Regions from separate parts of the Micromonospora sp. NPDC007208 genome, predicted to be linked through region 1. Evidence: predicted binding sites of a transcription regulator. Region 1 holds the regulator's gene; the other holds the start of a gene.
The links. The regulator HrcA, encoded in region 1, represses chaperone genes, less so after heat shock. The targets are predictions, from matches to a motif close to GGTTNGCACNCTCNNNNNGAGNGTGCNAACC.
Positions count from the first base shown of each region.

Region 1 (4,300 bases):
AGGTGGTGCCGGTCTTTCCCCGCCCCTGATCGAGCCCGAAGCCCCAGTTACCAGCGGCCGAGGCGGGTGGCGAGCACGCTGAGGGCCGCCACCCCGGCGGTGGAGGTGCGCAGCACGGCCGGCCCGAGGCGTACGGGTCGCCCGCCGGCCTCGGCGAAGGCGGTCAGCTCGGCCGGGGCGATGCCGCCCTCCGGGCCGACGACCAGGACGATCTCACCGGTGGAGGGCAGCTCGGCGGTGGTGAGCCGGTCCTCGGCCTCCTCGTGCAGCACGAACCCGGCGGCGGCACCGGCGATCCGGCGGGCCACCGTGGCGGTGGACTCGTCGGGCGCACCGGCCACCACCGGCAGCCACGGCCGGCGGGCCTGCTTGGCAGCCTCCCGGGCGGTGGCCACCCACTTCTCCCGGGCGCGTACGCCCCGGTCGCCGCGCCACTGGGTCACCGAGCGCGAGGCGGCCCAGGGCACGATCTCGTCCACCCCGACCTCGGTCATCGCCTGCACGGCCAGCTCGCCCCGGTCGCCCTTGGCGATGCCCTGCACGACCGCGATCCGGGGGACCGGCGCGTCCGCGTACCCCCGGGAGGTGATGGTGACCTCCAGGCTGCCCCGGCCGACGGCCGTGACCACGGCGGCGGCCGTGCCACCCCGCCCGTCGGCGAGCAGCAGCTCCTCGCCGACGCGCAGTCGTTGCACGGTGGCGGCGTGGTGCCCCTCCGGGCCGTCCAGGGTCAGCGCGTCGCCGGTGGGCAGCGCCTCGACCAGGAACAGCGGTGCGGACACCTCAGGCGTGCCCGTTGAACGCGTCGCGCATCCGGGAGAAGAAGCCGCCCTGCTTGGATAACTCGGCGACCTCCTCACCACGGGTCTTGGCGAAGTCGCGCAGCATCTTCTCCTGGTCCGGGTCGAGCTTGGTCGGCGTCCGCACGTCCAGGTGCACGTAGAGGTCGCCCCGGCCGGTGCCGCGCAGGTGCGGCACGCCCCGGGCGCGCAGTCGCAGCGTGCTGGCCGGCTGGGTGCCGGCCTTGACGTCGACGGTCTCCTCGCTGTCCAGCGTCTTGATGGTCAGCCGGGTGCCCAGCGCCGCCGCCGTCATCGGCACGGTGACCCGGCAGTGCAGGTCGTCGCCCTTGCGGGAGTACACGTCGTGCGGGCGCTCGTGGATCTCCACGTAGAGGTCACCGGCGGTGCCGCCGCCGGGGCCCACCTCGCCCTGCTGGGCCAGCCGGATCCGCATGCCGTCCTCGACGCCGGCCGGGATCTTGACGGTCAGCGAGCGGCGGGTCCGCACCCGGCCGTCGCCGGCGCAGGTGGGGCAGGGGTGCGGGATGGTGGTGCCGTAGCCCTGGCACACGGTGCACGGCCGGGCGGAGACCACCTGGCCGAGGAAGGTGCGCTGCACCGACTGCACCTCGCCCCGACCGCCGCACGCCTCGCAGGTCGCCAGGTGCGTGCCGGCGGCCGTGCCGGCGCCGGAGCAGGTGGTGCAGAGCACTGCGGTGTCGACGGTGATCGGGGCCTCGACGCCGAACGCCGTCTCGTGCAGGTCGAGTTCGAGCCGCAGGATCGCGTCCGCGCCCGGGCGGGTACGCGGCCGTGGGCCACGGGCGCCACCGCCCGCGCCGCCGAAGAACGCGTCCATGATGTCCTGGAAACCGACGAACGGGCCGGCGCCTCCGGGGCCGCCCGGGCCCCCGGCGCCGCCGCCACCCGGGGCGAGCGGGTCGCCACCCAGGTCGACGATCTGCCGCTTCCGGTCGTCCGAGAGGACCTCGTACGCGGCGTTGATGTCCTTGAACTTCTCCTGAGCCTCCGGGTCCGGATTGACGTCCGGGTGGAACTGGCGCGCCAGCTTGCGGTAGGCGCGCTTGATCTCGTCATCGGAGGCTTCCCGGCTCACACCGAGAATGCCGTAGTAGTCCCTGGCCACTGCGTTCCGTGTCCTCATGTTCGTCTCGCGTTGCGCCGGTCGGCGGCCGCAGCCGGCCGCGTCGGCCCTGACCAATCAGTTCTGGGCCAGCAACTCGCCCACGTAGCGTGCCACGGCGCGCACCGTGGCGATGTTGCCGGGGTAGTCCATCCGGGTGGGCCCCAGCACCCCCAGGCCGCCCACGATGGTGGTGCCCGGGCCGTACCCGGTGCTGACCACCGAGGCGGCGCGCAGGTTGTCGAACTCGTTCTCGTCGCCGATCAGCACCCGGGTCGTGCTCGGCTCGGTCTCACCGATGAGCTTGAGCAGCACGACCTCCTCCTCCAGCGCCTCGAGGATCGGCCGCAGCGAGCCCTGGAAGTCGAGTAGGCCGCCCCGGGTGAGGTTCGCGGTGCCGGCGAGCGCGATCCGTTCCTCGTGCCGTTCGACAAGCGTCTCCAGCAGGACGGTGGCGAGCGTGGTCATGGTCGGACGTAGCCCGGTCGGCGCTTCCTCCACCAGCGCCTGCACCAGCGGTGGCGTCTCGGACAGCCGGGCGTTGGCGAGCTTCTCGTTGATCAGTCGGCGCAGGTCGGTGACGTCGTCGGCGGGCACCGGCCCGGGCAGCTCCACGAGTCGCTGCTCCACCCGCCCGGTGTCGGCGATCATGACGAGCATCAGCCGGGTGGTGGAGATCGGCACCAGCTCCAGGTGACGCACCGAGGAGCGGGCCAGGCTCGGGTACTGCACGACGGCGACCTGCCGGGTCAGTTGGGCGAGCAACCGCACCGTGCGGTGCACCACGTCGTCGAGGTCGACCGCGCCGACCAGGAAGCGCTCGATGGCCCGGCGCTCGGCCGGGCTGAGCGGCTTGACCCGGGACAACCGGTCGACGAAGAGGCGGTAGCCGCGGTCGGTGGGCACCCGGCCGGCACTGGTGTGCGGCTGCCGGATGTAGCCCTCCTCCTCCAGCACGGCCATGTCGTTGCGGACCGTGGCCGGGGAGACCCCGAGCTGGTGCCGCTCGACCAGCGCCTTGCTGCCGACCGGCTCCTGGGTGGAGACGTAGTCCTCGACGATGGCGCGGAGCACGGCGAGTTTCCGGTCGTCGAGACCCATCCTCCGCACCTCCTGTCGCACGTCGGCCGCCGGCCCTGCGGGCCGGCCGGGCCGTCCTGGCACTCGACTGTAACGAGTGCCAGTCTACGTCGGCGGGCCCGCCGACGCGATGATCAACGGCCACCCGTCGGTGCGGCCCGCGCCACCCCGCTGGGCCGATCGGCCCGCACCGCCAGGCGGTGTCGCTCTGGTGCGGCGTTGCCACCGGCCCCTACCGTGACATCCATGACTGAACCTCCTCGCCCTCCCGGATCGGGCGACTCCGGCAACTACCCGCCGGAGCCCACCTCGCCGGGCCCGTTCCCGTCGGCCGAGCCACCCACCGCACCACTGTCCGGGGCGCCCGGCCCGGCCGGGTATCCCCCGGCCGGTGGCTATCCACCGCCCACCGGTGACCAACCGCCGTCGGGCGGCTACCCTCCGGCAGGCGGCTATCCCCCGCCCGGGGGCTATCCGCCACCCGGCGGCTACCCGGCCGGTGGGGCCTACGGCGGCCCCGGCGGCGGCTACGCCAACAACGAGGACAAGACCTGGGCGCTGGTCGCGCACTTCGGCGGCGCCCTCGGCGCGCTGGTCAGCTTCGGTCCGCTGGGCTTCGTCGCCCCGCTCATCGCCTACCTGGCCCGGGGCCAGCAGTCGCCGACCGTGCGGGCGCACGCCCTCGCCGCCCTGAACTTCCAGATCCTCTGGTCGATCATCGCGTTCGTGCTGCTCTTCGTGAGCTGGTGCCTGCTCTTCCTGCCCAGCATCGCCGTCGTGGTGATCCAGATCCTGTTCGGGATCATCGCCGGCATCAAGGCCAACGAGGGCACCCCGTACCGCTACCCGATGACTGCCAACTTCATCAAGTGAACCGGGCCGGCCGCTCCCCCGGCCGGTCCGGACCACCGCCGCCCCCGTCCAGGGGCGGCGGGCCGCTCAGGGCAGCAGATCGCGGACGACGGCGTCGGCGAGCAACCGCCCGCGCAGGGTGAGCACCGCCCGGCCGGCGGCGTACTCGTCGGCGGCCAGCAGGCCGCCGGCCAGCGCCCGCTCGGCGCCGGCCCGGCCGGTGGCGTCGAGCACCGCCAGCGGGAGGCCGCTGGCCAGCCGCAGCCGGAGCATCACGTCCTCCATGTGCGCCTCGTCGACCGTGAGCACCTCCCGGGCCAGACCGGGAGACGCGCCGGCGGCCAGCCGCTGGGCGTACGCCGAGGGGTGTTTGACGTTCCACCAGCGCACCCCGCCGACGTGGCTGTGCGCCCCCGGCCCCAGCCCCCACCAGTCCGCGCCG
Region 1 covers NZ_JBIAFG010000007.1:239,781-244,080, forward strand. Annotated here, with positions in the region: gene ppk2 (polyphosphate kinase 2) at 1-29, shown strand, start outside; gene ACFYL6_RS17260 (16S rRNA (uracil(1498)-N(3))-methyltransferase) at 48-782, opposite strand; gene dnaJ (molecular chaperone DnaJ) at 784-1,929, opposite strand; gene hrcA (heat-inducible transcriptional repressor HrcA) at 2,005-3,027, opposite strand; gene ACFYL6_RS17275 (DUF4870 domain-containing protein) at 3,253-3,879, shown strand; gene hemW (radical SAM family heme chaperone HemW) at 3,946-4,300, opposite strand, start outside.

Region 2 (4,300 bases), on a different contig from region 1:
TTGAGCTGGTGATCTAGGGTCGGCGACCATGGACGCCGAGATCACCGTCACCGAGTTGACCGCCGACCTGGCCCCCAGCGTCGTACAGCTCTGCCAGCAGGCACTCGACCTGCCCGAGGACGCCGCCGAGGCGGCTTCCATCGTGGACGTGCTCTGGCCCCGGGCCACCGCCGACCGGCCCGTGGTCGGGCTGGGCGCGTACCGGGGTGCGGACCTGATCGGGGTGCTGATCTGCTCGGTGTCGTCGACCGAGCCGGGAGTCGGGCACGTGGACCTGGTCGCGGTCCTCCCGGATCAGCGGCGTCGGGGTGTCGGCCGGGCGCTGCTCCAACGGGCCGAGCGGGTGCTCGCCGAACGTGGGGCGACCGAGGTGCTGTTGGCCGGGAACCCGCCCTACTACGCGTGGCCGGGCATCGACGTCCGCTACACGCCGGCGGTCTGCGCCGCCCTCGCGCTCGGCTACCACCAGGATCGGACCGGCTGGAACATGACCGCGGACCTGTCGTACGACGGGTCGCCGGCACTGCGGTCCACCGAGGCTGCCGAGCGCCGGCTGGCCGACCAGGGCGTCACCGTACGCCGGGCGGAGCCAGCGGACCTGCCGGCGCTGACGGCGTTCGCCCGGTCCACCTTCGGGGGCACGTGGGATGGCGAGTTGGCCGGGTCGGTGGGGCGCGCCGACGCCGGTTGCCACCTGGCGGAGCGGGACGGCGAGGTGCTGGGCTTCGCCGCGTACGGGTCGTCCCGGCCGAGTTGGTTCGGGCCGATGGGCACCGCGCCGGCCGCGGAGGGGTCGGGCATCGGTGGGGTGCTGTTGCGGCGCTGCCTGCGCGACCAGCGGGCGGCGGGGCTGGACCGGGCACAGATTGGCTGGGTGGGACCGGTGCCGTTCTACTCGGGCAGCGCGGGTGCGCGGATCGAGCGGGTGTTCTTTTTGTACCGGCGAACCCTACCGATGGCGTAACCGGGGCAAACAGGACATAGATCCATTCGCCCGCATCGGCCATCGACGCCCCCTACCGTTTCGGTAGAGGAGGCAGCCATGACCACGGATGACAACCAGACCGAGGACGGCCCGCCGATCACCTGGAAACCGGTGGGTGAACTCCCCGGCCAACTGCCGTTCGACCGGCTCGACTACGGCGACGCGGAGCAACTGGCCGAGATGACCACCAACGGTGAGCCGTCGGTGGCCGAGGAGCCGCAGGAGATGGTGGACGCGCCGATCCAACTGCTTCCGCCGTACAACCGGGCACAGAAACGGCGCAACCAGCGCCCACTACCGACCTGACGACGAACGGGGCGGACCGCGTCAGCGGCCCGCCCCGTTCGGTGTCGGAACTGGACTCAGAAGTCCATGTCCCCGCCACCCGGGCCAGCCGGGGCAGCTGGGGTCTTCTCCGGCTTGTCCGCGACAACGGCCTCGGTGGTGAGGAAGAGCGCCGCGATGGAAGCGGCGTTCTGCAGCGCCGAGCGCGTCACCTTGGCCGGGTCGATGATGCCCGCGGCCAGCAGGTCGACGTACTCGCCGTTGGCGGCGTTCAGACCGTGACCCGCTTCGAGGTTACGGACCTTCTCCACCACGACGCCGCCCTCGAGGCCGGCGTTGACGGCGATCTGCCGCAGCGGGGCGTCCAGCGCGACCTTGACGATGTTCGCACCGGTCGCCTCGTCGCCGACCAGGTCGAGCTTGTCGAAGGCGGTCTTGCCGGCCTGAACCAGCGCGACGCCACCACCCGGGACGATGCCCTCCTCGACGGCGGCCTTCGCGTTGCGAACGGCGTCCTCGATGCGGTGCTTGCGCTCCTTGAGCTCGACCTCGGTGGCCGCGCCGACCTTGATCACCGCAACGCCGCCGGCCAGCTTGGCCAGCCGCTCCTGCAGCTTCTCCCGGTCGTAGTCGGAGTCGCTCTTGTCGATCTCGGCCCGGATCTGGTTGACCCGGCCCTGGATCTGCTCGGCGTCACCGGCACCGTCGACGATGGTGGTCTCGTCCTTGGTCACCACGACCTTGCGGGCGCGGCCCAGCATGTCGAGGCTGGCGGCGTCGAGCTTGAGGCCGACCTCCTCGCTGATGACCTGACCACCGGCGAGGATGGCGATGTCGGTCAGCATGGCCTTGCGGCGGTCACCGAAGCCCGGCGCCTTGACGGCGACCGACTTGAAGGTGCCACGGACCTTGTTGACCACCAGGGTGGCGAGGGCCTCGCCCTCCAGGTCCTCGGCGATGATCAGCAGCGGCTTGCCCGACTGCATGACCTTCTCCAGGATCGGGAGCAGGTCCTTCACCGACGAGATCTTGCTGTTGGCGATCAGGATGTACGGGTCGTCGAAGACGGCCTCCATACGCTCCGGGTCGGTCATGAAGTAGGCCGAGATGTAGCCCTTGTCGAAGCGCATACCCTCGGTGAGCTCCAGCTCCAGCCCGAAGGTGTTGCTCTCCTCGACGGTGATGACGCCTTCCTTGCCGACCTTGTCCATCGCCTCGGCGATGATCTCGCCGACGGTGCTGTCGCCAGCGGAGATGGAGGCGGTGGAGGCGATCTGCTCCTTGGTCTCGACGTCCTTGGCGAGCTTGGACAGCTCCTCCGAGACGCTCGCGACCGCAGCCTCGATGCCCCGCTTCAGGGCCATCGGGTTGGCGCCAGCGGCCACGTTGCGCAGGCCCTCGCGAACCAGGGCCTGGGCCAGGACGGTCGCCGTCGTCGTGCCGTCACCGGCAACGTCGTCGGTCTTCTTGGCGACCTCCTTGACCAGCTCAGCGCCGATCTTCTCGTACGGGTCCTCGAGCTCGATCTCCTTGGCGATGCTCACACCATCGTTGGTGATGGTGGGGGCACCCCACTTCTTCTCGAGCACGACGTTGCGGCCCTTCGGGCCGAGGGTCACCTTTACGGCGTCGGCGAGCTGGTTCATGCCCCGCTCGAGGCCGCGGCGAGCCTCTTCGTCGAAAGCGATCATCTTGGCCATACGGCGTTGTCCTCCTGGACACTCACGGGCCACCCGAGATGTGTGCCCCGGATGGGCCGCCTGGTGTGCGCACCTAGGGACGTCGCCACCTGGCGACGACGACGTCCTTCGGCCGGGCCGGATAGCCCGCGACGACCGGCCATGTGCTGCCCCGGTGTCTCCACACCGGTGCAACCTGGCCCCACCGTCCCGACCGTTGGCACTCACGGTATGCGAGTGCCAATGACTTGTTTAGCACTCTCCCCTGCCGAGTGCAAGCACGATGGGGCCGCTCAGCCGAGTTCCGCGGCCAGTCCGGGAGTGTTCACCGGCGCCTCATGGGCGCGCTGCTCGGCGTATGTCACCAACAGACCGACCAACTGGGCGAGGTGGGCCGGCAGGGCCAACACGGCGGTGATCCCGATCACCACCACCGCCCCGGCCGCGGTACCCGGCGACGCGAACGGATCCGTACCGAACGCCGGGGTGCCCACCCCCTCCAGCGAGCTGGAGACCACACTGACGACGATCACCGCCAGCGCCACCAGGGCCACCCGACCGAGCAGCAGGCCCAGCCGGTCGTGGAACATCCGGAACGAGCGACCGATCGGGTTGTGGCGTTCGAAGAGGTAGACCGGGCCGGCCATGCTCAGCGCGAACGCCAGATAGATGGCCGGCAGCACGCAGAAACAGACACCGACGCCGATGAGCAGGCTGATCAACAGGGTCCAGCCCCACAGCCCGAGCGCGCGACGAAGGCCGTAACGCAGCGCCGACTCCAGGCTGGCCGGCTGGCCGGCGGCCTGCCGGGTGATCACCCAGCTGCCCGAGGCCCACCCGACGGCCTGCACCACGCCCACCAACAGACTGCCGCCGACCAGGACGAGAAGGAGGCTCCCCAGCTCGGCGGCGAAGTTGTCCGGGAGCACGGGGCTCGGATTCGACTCGGCCTGGGCGGCCCACTTCGCCGACGGGTCCACCCCGAGGGCGATCACCGAGAGCACCGCCGCCGGCAACACCTGGGTGAGCAGCATGATCGGCACCAACTGTCGCCAGCCCCGACGCAGCGCTCCCCCGCACCGGCCGAACCAGCCGCCGATGCCGGCGCCGGGCGGCGTGACCAGGGCGTCGTTCGGGTCGAACCCGTAACCCGGCGGGTACCAGCCAACCGGCTGCCCCGGATACCACGGCTGCCCGCCATAGGGGCCCGACCCGGGCGGGTAACCCCCGGTGGGCGGGAACGCCCAGCCCTGCGGCGGCGGAGACGCACCCCAGGCGCCCTGCGCGGGATCCCAGCCAGGCGGCGGACCGGCCTGACCGGCGGGCGGACCAGCCGGATGCATGCCCGGCC
Region 2 covers NZ_JBIAFG010000026.1:60,073-64,372, reverse strand. Annotated here, with positions in the region: gene ACFYL6_RS32175 (GNAT family N-acetyltransferase) at 29-964, shown strand; gene ACFYL6_RS32170 (hypothetical protein) at 1,043-1,291, shown strand; gene groL (chaperonin GroEL) at 1,348-2,970, opposite strand; gene ACFYL6_RS32160 (hypothetical protein) at 3,243-4,292, opposite strand.
Region 2: a site for HrcA is predicted at 3,165-3,195, ahead of groL (chaperonin GroEL). Genes of this name have one in related genera too.